Regions from separate parts of the Paenibacillus vandeheii genome, predicted to be linked through region 3. Evidence: riboswitches for the same ligand, from Rfam matches in the RefSeq annotation. Region 3 holds a riboswitch; each other region holds the start of a gene.

Region 1 (3,130 bases), on a different contig from region 3:
CAATTCGACGAGGACCGCGAGGAAATGATTCAGCGTGCTGTGGATGCAGGCGTTGGCCGCATGATTAACGTAGGCTTTAACCGGGAGACCATTCCAACCACGATGAAGCTGGCTGAAACCTATGATTTTATATATGCGGCAGTAGGTTGGCACCCTGTAGATGCGATCACGATGCAGGAGGGTGATCTGGAATGGATTGCATCTTTATGCAAGCATGAAAAAGTGGTAGCCATTGGTGAAATTGGTCTAGACTATTATTGGGACACTTCACCGAAAGAGGTTCAACATCGCGTATTACGACAACAGATTGGACTGGCCCGTGAGTTGAATATGCCGATTGTCATTCACAACCGGGATGCGCATGAGGATATTGTAAAGATTCTGCGTGAAGAAAAGGCTGGAGAAGTAGGCGGTGTCATGCATTCGTTCTCTGGCAGCTGGGAAACGGCAAAAATGTGCCTGGATTTGGGCTTCCATCTTTCCTTCGGAGGGCCAATCACGTTCAAAAATGCGAAGCAGCCGAAAGAGGTACTTGAGAAGGTTCCTATGGACCGATTTTTCATTGAAACCGACTCGCCTTATTTGACACCTCATCCTTATCGTGGGAAACGAAATGAGACAGCGCATGTACGTCTGGTTGCAGAAGCAGCTGCGGAAATTAAAGGCATTTCGGTAGAGGAAATTGCAGCAATAACGACCAGAAATGCCATGGAACGATTTGGGATTCGTTAAAATATCGAGCAAAACGGGTGAAAAAGTGAGTTAGGCGGAGTTAATTTGCTTTTTGATCCAAATAAATCAAGAATATTACAATATTTTAACCAAATATTTAGAAAAACGTACTTGAACAACGCTTTACAACATGCATAGAAACAGGATATCATCTTTTCAGTGAATTGTTGTGCGGAAAATTGGACAGATGTTCGGGGGATGAACAAAGGGACACTTTCCGATGAAACAACATTACTTTCATGAATCAGTCTCGCTGAGTCTCCGTTAACGGAGAGCGGGGGAACCAATAGGGCTTAAACATCGGTGATTGCAGCCGATGCGCAACATGCGCTGACCCAAAAGCAGCGTATAAATCTGCGAAGCCGTATTTGATTTCTTCTTTGGGTCTCGGGGTGAATTCAAGGGCGTCCGCCATGAGCGGGTGACCGGAGATAGGGCGGCTCTCTTTCGCCCGAACCCGACAGCTAACCTCGCAAGCGGAAAAAGAGAGGCAACCTCGTGCATGAATTTCCGATATTCAGAATCATTCGGAAGCCACGAAAGAGTTCCTCTTAAACTCTTTCTTTGGCTTTTTTGTTTTTGAATAAAAGAAATACTGTCATCATACGGTAAGTATTCAGGAGGATGACATCATGTTGCGAAGATTGGTTCATGGTGCAGAACCCGGATTATGTTGGTCCGATCTGTGTTCTGTAGAAAATTTGGTATAGTCGCGTCAAAGACATCATGCATTACTTTAGACGGCGAGGCTATGAAGGAGGACGGAGAAGTGGGCACATTCCAACCAGAAGAGACCCATGAGTCACGATCATCCAGTAAGTCTTTCGCGTTGCGGTGGAAGCATGAGAACTTGCGTCAAATGGCATTGATCGCGATTTTCTCAATTGCGCTTACAATCATGATCTTGTTAGTCGTTTACGGTCAGGCCGGGAAACAAATTTCACTGGTTATTGATGGCAAAGCTCAAGCGGTAGAGACTCGTACAGGAATGCTTCAGGAAATGCTGGAGGAGCAGTCAATCACAGTCAGCCCTCACGATCAGGTATCCATGCCCTTGAATGGGGCGATCACAGATGGAGACCGCATCGTTATTGAGCGGGCCGTTCCAGTTAAGATTACGGCAGACGGAGACACCAAGACTCTGTATACAACCGATTCATCGGTAAAAGATGCGATTAAAAAATCAGGTATTCAGATTGCAAGTGAAGATAAAGTGTATCCTGCGCTGGGAACCACTGTTGAAGCGGATATGAAAATTCGTGTAGTGCGTGTAACCAAGCGTACGGTGGAAGTGGAACAGCCGATCGCTTATAAAGTGATCAAAACAGCTGACCCTAGCTTGTACAAAGGCGACAATCGTGTCGTTGTGAGCGGTAAAGAAGGCACACTTGTACAGCATATTGAAAAAGTGTTCCAGGATGGAGAACTGGTCTCCAAAAAAATGGTGGGTAAATCGATCGCAACGAATCGCGTTGATAAAGTTATCGCCGTTGGCACCAAAGCAAAACCTGTTGTGAAAGAGCCAGTGATTCAGACGGTATCGGCGCAGACTTCCACGACAAAAACAGCAACAACCACGAACTCGAAGAAAACCGCTGCCTCGGGCAGCAAAGTGATTACCGTCTCAGGCAGTTCTTTTAAATATTCTAAAGTATTGAAAAATGTATCCATGACGGCATACTCTTCTGAAGAGCCCGGTATCGGCACAAAAACAGCCTCAGGCACTCGGGTCACCGAGGGACGTACCATTGCGGTTGATCCCAAAATCATTCCGATTGGCTGGTGGGTGTATATCGAGGGCCTTGGCTTCCGTCGTGCGGAAGACACCGGTGGTGCCATTAAAGGCAACAAAATTGATGTGTATTATGATAGTGTGAAGCATGCCCTGAACTTCGGACGGAAGAAAGGCAAGACGGTATATGTGATTGGTCCGGTGAAGCCGGAAGCAAACTAAAATCGTTTTACTTTGAAATGGGAATGCTATAAAATAGTTGCATGAATGATTCATGCGGAATATGCGGCGGAGGGGTCTGAATTCAGTCTCCCCCGCGTTTGGCAGAGAAGAGGATATTCCTCTTCTTTTTGCGTTAGAAAGGAAGAAATGGAACATGATAAAAGAAGTGATCGTGGTGGAAGGCCGTGATGACACCGTAGCCATTCGCCGTGCGGTTCAGGCAGATACAATCGAGACTGGTGGATCAGCCATCAACCAGCGCATTCTAAAGCGGATTGCACTTGCGCAAGAGAGACGTGGTGTCATCGTACTGACAGACCCGGATCACGCGGGTGAACGTATTCGTAAAATCATTGCCAATAAAGTACCTGGTTGCAAACATGCCTTCATTCCGGAGGCGGATGCTACGCGCAAAGGCGACATCGGAGTGGAGAACGCCTCACC
Region 2 (3,130 bases), on a different contig from region 3:
CATAACCGCCGACAACGCCGATCGCCTTGGAAAGAGTACCAATTTGAAAGTCAATGCGGTCGGACAATCCAAAATGCTTCACGGTTCCCGCACCTGCTCCGAGAACGCCCGAACCGTGGGCATCATCCACATAAGTAATCAGATCGAATTCTTCTGCTATTTTCACGATTTCGGGCAGCTTTGCTATATCACCATCCATGGAGAAAACCCCGTCGGTGATGACCATAATTTTATGGTACTGACCGGATTCCTTGGCATCTTTCGCCTGCTGTCTTAAATCATTCATATCCGAATGCTTAAAGCGAATCACCTTAGCTCTCGACAGGCGGCAGCCATCAATAATCGAAGCGTGGTTCAGCTCATCGGATAAAATCGCATCATGCTGGTCCATTACCGCGGATATAGCAGCCATATTGCAGTTAAAACCTGATTGATACACGATAACGGCTTCCGTTTTTTTGAAACGGGCCAGTTTTTCTTCAAGCTCAATATGAAGATCCATCGTACCATTGATTGTTCTCACAGCCCCTGCGCCTGCCCCGTATGTCTGCGACGCCTTAACTGAAGCATCAATCAGGCGGTAATCTGTTGCCAGTCCCAAATAGTTATTGGAAGACAAATTGATTAGGGACGTTCCGTCGATGCGAATAACAGGACCATTTGCACCCTGCAGCGTATCGATGACGTTATATAGACCTTTAGTCTTTAGATCTTCGATGTTCGAACTTAAAAATTGGTCCAATGCCTGACTTGACATTCCATTCCCTCCTCGATATACGTATGTCCTCGTACAGGAGACATAGTATTCCTCCAAAAAACCCTGTTATAAAAGGAATTAAACTAATTTCAATGTATCATCTTTTTCATTCTTTGTACACATGTGGTGGACAAAAAAATAAAATATCCGCAAAAAAACATAGCGATTGCTTCCCCCATTCCCGGAAGCAATCGCTACTAAATCTTTGCTTATATCTTTTGCTGTCATTAACCCATCAGCTTCGTGAGTTAGAAAAAGACGGTTTAGTCTCTAGAACGATATATCCTGTAGTTCCGCGCAGGTGATGAGTTGAAGCCTGAATATCCTGACAAATATAAAAAAGGCTCTGATCTGCATAAAAGCGCAGAACAGAAACCTATTGATGATGAGTATGATGCGGTCGAGAGGACTCGAACCTCCACGGGGGTTAGCCCACACGGACCTGAACCGTGCGCGTCTGCCAATTCCGCCACGACCGCGTATATCATATCTCCGAGAAATTATATCGCGGCGACAAGAAATAATATATCATGTGCAGGTAATTAGTGTCAACAAAAAAAATATAATTTCCCACTTCAATGTATGTAATATAACCAATACATTGTCCAATTTCTCTCCAGTTGAAACAGTAGTTACTTTTTTGTCATCGATTAGAATCCAACATTCGAGTTTTTTCAACATAAAAAGTCAGAATTCCGTTAACATTGAGGTGCTAAGAAAACATTAAAACAGGTTTGACATTTTCGTATTTATGCAATATAGTTTCAAAAGGTTACAAAAACTTAATTATTCATTTGCCGAGTTTCATGTTTGAAAACGGGGGAACCATTTTGGGTGAATTATTCTTATACATAGGAAATATAGGGAACCTTCTACCGAACCCTTAGCTAACTCCGTAGGCATCGAAGGGAGAACACAAATTTTGAAAAAGCTTATCATCTCCATTTTTGGAGCAGCAGTACTATTTACATCCGGGGCAACAAGCACTGAGGCAAGCAGTATTAACACCGTGGTAAACAACATGACAGGCATACCTTACAAATGGGGTGGCACTACGCTCGCCGGGTTTGATTGCTCGGGATTCATGAGATATATTTTCAACAAATACAGCATTGAATTGCCACGTACTTCGCAGCAGCAAGCCAAGGCTGGTACGCCGGTATCCAAAGCTAATCTGCGTACAGGTGACCTGGTGTTCTTTAATACGATGGGTAATGGCATTTCACATACAGGTGTATATATCGGTGGCGGACAGTTCGCTCACGCTTCGAGCAGCAAGGGTGTAAGTATCACTCAATTATCCAATCCTTACTTTAATGATCGTTACGTAACAGCTCGCCGGGTAACAGGACAGTTTATGTATAACAAAATGTTGGGCAAAATATAAGTTGAACACGAAAAGGCTTCGGTTATAACCGGAGCCTTTTCTTTGTCTACCCTACATTTTCTACAGAAAGCTGGACAAAATGGTTCTGCAATACATAGGTTAATGTAAAGCCTTCTGTACTCTCATTGCACCCTGAGACAGCGCATGGCCTCCGCCTACGGCTCCAGCCACAGCCACCGTCTCCATAATCTCCTGATCGGTCGCTCCTTTGGCACGTGCCTCTTCCACATGGTAGAACGTACATACCTCATTATTGGCAAACAATCCAATGCCCAGGGCTATTAGCTGTTTGGTCTTGGCATCCATCGCTCCTGCCTGAAAACATTCTCCAGTGAACTCATGATAGGACTTCACCACTGCAGGCAGCACGTCGCTTAATTCACCCATCTGATCTTTATAGGCATGAACCTTATCATTCATCAGTGTCATGGTTACCGCACATCCTCTCGGCTGATATGTTACAAACTCTCACTGTACCTATCTTCTCTCCCGAGAGCTGCAATTATGCCAAAACTTCCATGGTAAATGAACCTAAAATGCATGTCCTATTCTTCGAGCAGGCTCTTGCGTGGTTCGCTGAACAACTGATACTGATAATTCCGGTCAAGCTTGACCACACGACGATTCTGACGGCGAATGAGTACCTGCTCCCCGTCCCAGGCTACGACAATGCCTGTCACATCATTGGACTGAATCTCGTCCCGAATCACCCTTACTTTTTCACCCGATAAACGCAGTGCATCCAATTCTGCATCACTGATCATATTTCCGACGCCTACTTTCTCCATAAAAATTATTTACAAAAAGAGACCTAAATGAAAAGTCATTTAGGTCTCACGTGACTGTATTGGACTGTCATGTCATTCGAAAGTATGTCCCGACTGAAAGTTACCGCTGCGCGTGCTCTTTGCTGTCGTTCTTCTCAAACCAAAAATCAAGCACTTTGGCGGACATCACACGTTCTTCAAGGTACTCCACTTGATGCG
Region 3 (3,130 bases):
ATCCTACCTGAAGCCAGCAACGTTTTAATTTCAGAGCCAATCATGTATCCGGAGGCGGTCTCACTGTAATAAACAGGCTTGATTCCGAAATGATCCCGTGCCGCAAATAAAAGATCACTCCTTTGATCCCATATGGTGAACCCAAACATGCCTCGTAAATAGTTGACACATTTAATTCCAACGTCCTCATAAAGCCTCAGTAATACTTCGGTATCGGAATCTGTATAAAATGTATACCCCTTCTGACTCAACCAATCCCTCAACTCTTTATAATTATAAATCTCTCCATTGAATACCAACCAAATATCTTTGTTCTCATTGGTCATGGGCTGTGCCCCGTGCTCAATATCCAGTATACTTAGTCTCCTAAAACCCAGACCGATATGATCATGGATATATATCCCTTCATCATCTGGGCCACGATGAGCTATGGAGTCCGTCATCTGTTGCAGAATGTTTGCATCTACTGGCACATGATATTTGTTATATAAACTTACAAATCCACACATTGGGCTAATCTCCTCTAATCGATATAAGATTAGTTTAGCCTTCATGTATGTGGAATCTGTGTAAGAATACTGTCTATATCATAAATCACGTTCTTTTAAGTTATCTATATATTTACTGGATTAGTTCATTGGAGTGATTCTATATGTTCGAGGCAAGTTGTAAACAAAATGGACAAACCCGTCTCCTCACGGGCTTGTCCATATTTTTAATGACTGTCGTCAATCATTTTAAGATAGTTCTGCTCGCTAACCACTCGGCGAGCTGTAACATATCTGGATTTATAATAACTTTCAGATAAGCTACTAATTCGAACACCTTTACTGCTTGATGAATGTGCAAATTGATTGTTACCTACATAAATGCCCGCATGGGAAATGCTGCGACCATTTGTATTGAAGAAAACGAGATCTCCTGGGCGTAGTTCTTCTTTTTCTACAAACGATCCCTTTGTTGCTTGCATACTAGAGGTGCGCGGCAAATCTAGTTTAAATGCATTAAAAACATAAAGGATAAAACCGGAACAATCAAAACCTGATGTTGTGGTCCCACCATAAAGGTAGGGCGTTCCAACCACTTCTTTTATTTCTTCAGTTAGTTTTGCCTGACTAGCAAATGCTCCCGTTGCTGTGGAGGTAAATAAAACTGCTGCTCCAAGCACCGACAAAATGACCTTTTTCAAACTTTTGTTCCTCCCTTAGATGCCTACGGAGTTAGCTTAAGGATTCGGTTAAAGGCTCCCTATATTCTTATCTTGCAAGAATAATTCACCCAACAAATGGTTCCCCCGTTTTCAATACGAAATTCGGCAAAAATAGTTAAATGTTTGTAACCTATAGAGTATTATATTGTTATAATGTGTGGATTTTATGTAGAATTCTCATATATCTTACTCTACAAAAAATGAAAAGACCGTCCCCTGTTAAATTCAGGGAACGATCGCTTCTTAGGACAAATTCTTTTTTTTACCAGCTTCTACTTATAAGCTCAAGGCTCTTCTACACTATACAACCACTTATATCCTATGCCCCAAACTGTTTGAATGGGATTCTGTTCTAATCCAGCCAACTGTAACTTCTCGCGGATATTTTTGACGTGGGTGTCCACGACTCGGTTATCCCCAAAAAAGTCACTTCCCCACAGACGTTCAATGATTTCATCTCTAGAGAAAACTCTTTGTGGGTGCTCAGCCAACATAAGCAAGATATCAAGTTCCTTTTGGGTTAAATCCAGATTTGTGTCTAATACCAAAACTTGTCTTCGATCTGGATAAATAATCATGTCTGAATACACGATTTTTCTACCGACTTCTTTTAGGCTCGAAGACTGTGAAGATCGTCGAATAAGTGCAAACAGGCGAGCGATGAGTTCATCTGAATTTACAGGTTTCACCATATAATCATCAGCACCCACTCCTAAGCCATGCACCTTATCCTTCACATCCCCTCGAGCAGTAAGCATTAATATAGGAGTTTCACTAAATGCTCTGATTTTTTTACAAAGATGCCAACCATCCATATCCGGCATCATAACGTCTAATAAAATGACATGATACGAATTTTTCTGAAGATAGGACAGTCCTTCGGTTCCATTATGAGCTTCCGTAATATCAAAACCTTCTTTAGTTAAATAAATACGCAATAGATTTCTCATATTCCATTCGTCATCAATAACTAATGCTTTCAACTTGTTCATATGGTCATCACCATCCAATACAAAAATCTATAGATATATTACAACATAGCCGTTCTTCTTACTTTAATTTTCAAATATCATTAGCTCAATTGTTTTACATATTATATTTTGGAACTATGTGATTTCAATGAAGAAGACGTGATGGTCGGAAAAATTATTTTAAATCGCGTGCCCTCTCCAATTTTACTTTCTACCTGTATTGTTCCTCCTTGTTGTACTACAAGACTTTGAACAATAGACAGCCCAAGTCCAGTTCCTCCATATGCCCGAGATCTGGATTTCTCAACTCGGTAAAAGCGCTCAAATATATTCGGAAGTTCTTCTGCTGAAATTCCGGGTCCCGTATCGCAAATACTTATCGCCACCCCACCTGTTTCAGAACTTAAAGAAACTTGAATATACCCCTCAGCTGTGTAACGAATGGCATTATCCAACAGATTAAGAATGATCTGTTCCAGTCGGTTAGGGTCTACAAAAATATGAGGTACGGAACTCAGGTTACTTTGAATCGTAAGATCTTTCTCTTGGGCTTTTAATTGAACCTTATCTATAGACCTTTGGATAATCGAAGTGGGTGCGACAGACATTAGTTTTAAGTCAATTTTACCTTCCTCCATCTTAGACAGTTCAAAGAGATCATTTATGATTACATTTAAACGTTGTGCTTCCTCAGAAATGATTTGTAAATATTTTTTCTTTTCTTCTTCATTTTCCACCAGATTTTTAGCCAATATGTCTGCATACCCTTCCATATAGGTAATGGGTGTTTTCAATTCATGAGAGACGTTGGCAAAGAACTCCGAACGATTATCTCGATATTGTTTTAATTCTCTAGCGAGGTCGTTTATGGCTTGTGACAATGAACCAATCTCATCTTTAGTTTCCACCGGAATTTCAAGATTCAGTTCTCCTTTGGCAATTTGGCGAG
Region 4 (3,130 bases), on a different contig from region 3:
TGACCTCTACTTCTTATTTGAGCAATTCTTTGATGTCTGCTTCAATTTTATCAGGTGTTGTTTTGGGAGCATACCGTTTCAGAACACGTCCGTTCTGATCCACAAGGAATTTGGTGAAGTTCCATTTGATGGCTTTGGAGCCGAGTACGCCGGGTGCTTCTTTGGTAAGATGCTGAAATAGAGGATGAGCGCTTGAACCATTCACATCGATCTTCTCAAACATCGGGAAGCTGATACCATAGTTCATCTGGCAGAACTCGGCAATATCATCAGAAGAGCCTTTTTCCTGTGCAAACTGGTTGCTTGGAAAACCAAGAACTTCAAATGGGGAGTCTTTAAACTTGTCCTGGAGTTCTTGCAGACCTTTGAATTGAGGTGTAAGGCCGCATTGGCTTGCTGTATTCACGATAAGCAATACTTTGTCACGATAGTTGGACATCTCAACTTCCTGACCGCGAAGGGTGTTTACTTTGTAGTCGTAGACTGACATGAAAATCGCCTCCATTTCATATTCTTCTATCTTCTATTATATTGATTGCAATTAAATATTGCAAAATTAATATTGTTTTTTTAACCCCATTTGGACCTCTCGTGTATGAACTGTGAATGTTTTGCTACCTGAATTTCGCTAAAGAGAGAATTAGAGAGCTTTAAAGAGATGGGTAGAGAATGGATGTGTTGTAAGCGTTATTATTGATGGGAAATGGCAAAAATCCGTCGATTCGGTGATCTGCGCAGACTTTACACCGATATGGCACGGGTGTATGATTCATATCGTAATTCCAATTTAAATTAAATTTTACATGAAAAACGAAACAAACGATAATATCGCTCTGATTAATGATGATAAAGGAACGATGTTTTAATCGCTGAGTTTCCATTCATTCATGGGTGGGAAACGGGGGAACCAACAGGATGAACTGTCCAGGACAGTGGGCATCCATGGGGTGAATTTTCCGGTGACAGCCGGAAATAGGGCGACTCTCGCGTCCGAATCCGTCAGCTAACCTCGTAAGCGTTAGAAGGGAGAGGCAACAAGCCGTACGCTGGTTCATAGTGTCTTTTTGCTATGGATTATTAAGAAGCGTCCGGGAGGCCTTGGTCCCCCACGCTTCTTTTTTGTTGTCTTTTCACGCCAAGGGAGGAACAAATGATGGATAAAGAGATGATCTTAGTGACTGCTCCAAATGAAGCAGGACGTAAATTTATCAAATTGCTGATGTACAAAAAAATGCCGTTTGCCGTTCTGACCAACAGTGCAGGGGAAGAGCGCAGGCTCCGGAGAATCGGTGTGGAGCATGTCATTCGCATGAACACGGCTGCAGCTCAGAAATGGTTTTTGCCGCAAGGCAGTGTTGGCAATGTTTTTATTTTTGAAAATAGCTTAAACCTGACCTGCCGATATTTGCAGATCTGCCGCTCCTGGACATCCAAGTCCCTGTGTGTCATTACAGAACAGAGCCATCCCAAAGGGATTTATCGGGGAATGGGTGCAGACCGTATTGTATATTCCTTGAATGGGGAAGTTGGGTTTTTGCTTAATGGTTAGTATCTAGTGTCTAGTGCTATTCCTGTGATTGATCCGATGTAAGCTGCCTGTTATAATTGAAATCATAAATAAACGGAATCTTGAGGAGACTCATGCGTGATGGTGAGTCTTCTTTTTTATGGTTTGGGTAATGGGGAAATGAATTTCCTGTGGCTAACGAGGAGGAATAGGCGTGCCGGATGTACGTGGAATACAATGGTTGTTCTTTGATGTGGGGGATACGCTCGTGGACGAATGGGAGCCGGTGGATGATATTATCGGTCAGTTCGTTCGTGAAGCTTGCGCACTGGGTTACCAGGTGGAAATGCAGACGGTACGAGAACTATTTGCCGCTTCCTACCGAAATTACGAGCAATGGCCGATGAAATTGGCTATTCGTACCCTTATTAGCGATGAAGGGCACCGGGAACAGATACAGGAGAAGCTAAAGTTCCGCAAAGAGCTTGAGCGCCCCTTCGCGTCAGCCGACGCTGTTCTCCAGACGTTGTCGCAGCACTATAAGATTGGCATCATTGCCAATCAGAGCCCGGGAACGGAAAATCGTCTGGAAAGCTACGGCTTACGCAAGTATGTGGATGTGCTGGCCTGTTCCGCTGAAGAAGGAGTGTCCAAGCCTGATCCTGAATTGTATGCTGTAGCTCTGAAACAGGCGGGATGTAAACCGGAGGAAGCGGTCATGATCGGCGATCGGATTGATAATGATATTATTCCGGCTAAGAAGCTGGGTATGCACACGATCCGAATTTTGCAGGGGTATGGCAGGTTCCAGCCGGAGCTAGCAGATGCAGAGCGTCCGGACTGGACGGTTGAATCACTGGATGAGCTACTTCCCTTGCTGATGGTAACTCAAAATTGATAAATAAACTAAAAGCGGTATTTAAGAGCTAATCTAATCGGTATGGATCAGGTTGGATTAGGTTCTGCTAAAACATATAAAAGGCTGATCGTCTCAAGGGAACGGTACTTGAGTTGATCAGCCTTTTTGAGTTAGACAAAATACGGATTCGTTTCAATTAGCTTAGAACAGCATAATGGTCTGGATGATCAGATACACATTCAGGACAACAATAACTCCGGCAATGATCCAGGAGGTGATTTTGAGCCAAAGCTTGTTAGCAAAATCCCCCATGCTTTTTTTGTCACTCGTAAACATGATCAGCGGAATGACGGCAAAGGGTAGCTGCAGGGACAGCACAACCTGGCTCAGAATCAACAGTTCCTCTGTTCCGTGCTCTCCGGCAATGGCTGTTACGATGACCGCCGGGATGATCGCGATCAGACGTGTTACCAGTCGACGAAGCCACGCCGGAATACGAATGTTCAGGAAGCCTTCCATTACAATCTGTCCGGACAGCGTGCCTGTGAGTGTTGAGTTCTGGCCTGAAGCCAGTAGGGCTACACCGAACAGGATGCTGGCTATGGTGGTTCCCAGCAAAGGTGTCAGCAGATGGTAAGCATCCGTAATTTCCGCGACCTGGGTCATACCTGCACTATGGAACACGGCAGCTGAAACAATTAGGATGGCTGCATTGATGAACAGGGCCAGCGTTAAAGCGATGGTTGAATCCATAGTGGAATACA

The links. Region 3 has a riboswitch for cyclic di-AMP ahead of P5G61_RS29235 (C40 family peptidase). Riboswitches for the same ligand answer to the same signal wherever they lie in the genome.
Region 1: it holds a riboswitch for cyclic di-AMP, as region 3 does, so the genes downstream of both, P5G61_RS29660 (resuscitation-promoting factor) here and P5G61_RS29235 (C40 family peptidase) in region 3, are expected to answer to the same signal.
Region 2: it holds a riboswitch for cyclic di-AMP, as region 3 does, so the genes downstream of both, P5G61_RS06960 (C40 family peptidase) here and P5G61_RS29235 (C40 family peptidase) in region 3, are expected to answer to the same signal.
Region 4: it holds a riboswitch for cyclic di-AMP, as region 3 does, so the genes downstream of both, P5G61_RS04695 (HAD family hydrolase) here and P5G61_RS29235 (C40 family peptidase) in region 3, are expected to answer to the same signal.

What each region holds. Positions count from the first base shown of each region.
Region 1 is NZ_JAROCD010000022.1:14,886-18,015, forward strand. Features, by position in the region: gene P5G61_RS29655 (TatD family hydrolase) at 1-732, shown strand, start outside; cyclic di-AMP (ydaO/yuaA leader) riboswitch at 974-1,227, shown strand; gene P5G61_RS29660 (resuscitation-promoting factor) at 1,502-2,686, shown strand; gene rnmV (ribonuclease M5) at 2,841-3,130, shown strand, end outside.
Region 2 is NZ_JAROCD010000003.1:296,798-299,927, reverse strand. Features, by position in the region: gene P5G61_RS06970 (glycine C-acetyltransferase) at 1-757, opposite strand, end outside; tRNA gene P5G61_RS06965 (tRNA-Leu) at 1,153-1,236, opposite strand; cyclic di-AMP (ydaO/yuaA leader) riboswitch at 1,543-1,674, shown strand; gene P5G61_RS06960 (C40 family peptidase) at 1,680-2,144, shown strand; gene P5G61_RS06955 (carboxymuconolactone decarboxylase family protein) at 2,244-2,573, opposite strand; gene P5G61_RS06950 (hypothetical protein) at 2,690-2,908, opposite strand; gene P5G61_RS06945 (hypothetical protein) at 3,033-3,130, opposite strand, start outside.
Region 3 is NZ_JAROCD010000021.1:16,942-20,071, reverse strand. Features, by position in the region: gene asnB (asparagine synthase (glutamine-hydrolyzing)) at 1-509, opposite strand, end outside; gene P5G61_RS29235 (C40 family peptidase) at 716-1,189, opposite strand; cyclic di-AMP (ydaO/yuaA leader) riboswitch at 1,195-1,328, opposite strand; gene P5G61_RS29230 (response regulator transcription factor) at 1,495-2,202, opposite strand; gene P5G61_RS29225 (sensor histidine kinase) at 2,304-3,130, opposite strand, start outside.
Region 4 is NZ_JAROCD010000002.1:421,803-424,932, forward strand. Features, by position in the region: gene P5G61_RS04690 (glutathione peroxidase) at 14-490, opposite strand; cyclic di-AMP (ydaO/yuaA leader) riboswitch at 858-1,034, shown strand; gene P5G61_RS04695 (HAD family hydrolase) at 1,154-1,549, shown strand; gene P5G61_RS04700 (HAD family hydrolase) at 1,722-2,405, shown strand; gene P5G61_RS04705 (Nramp family divalent metal transporter) at 2,568-3,130, opposite strand, start outside.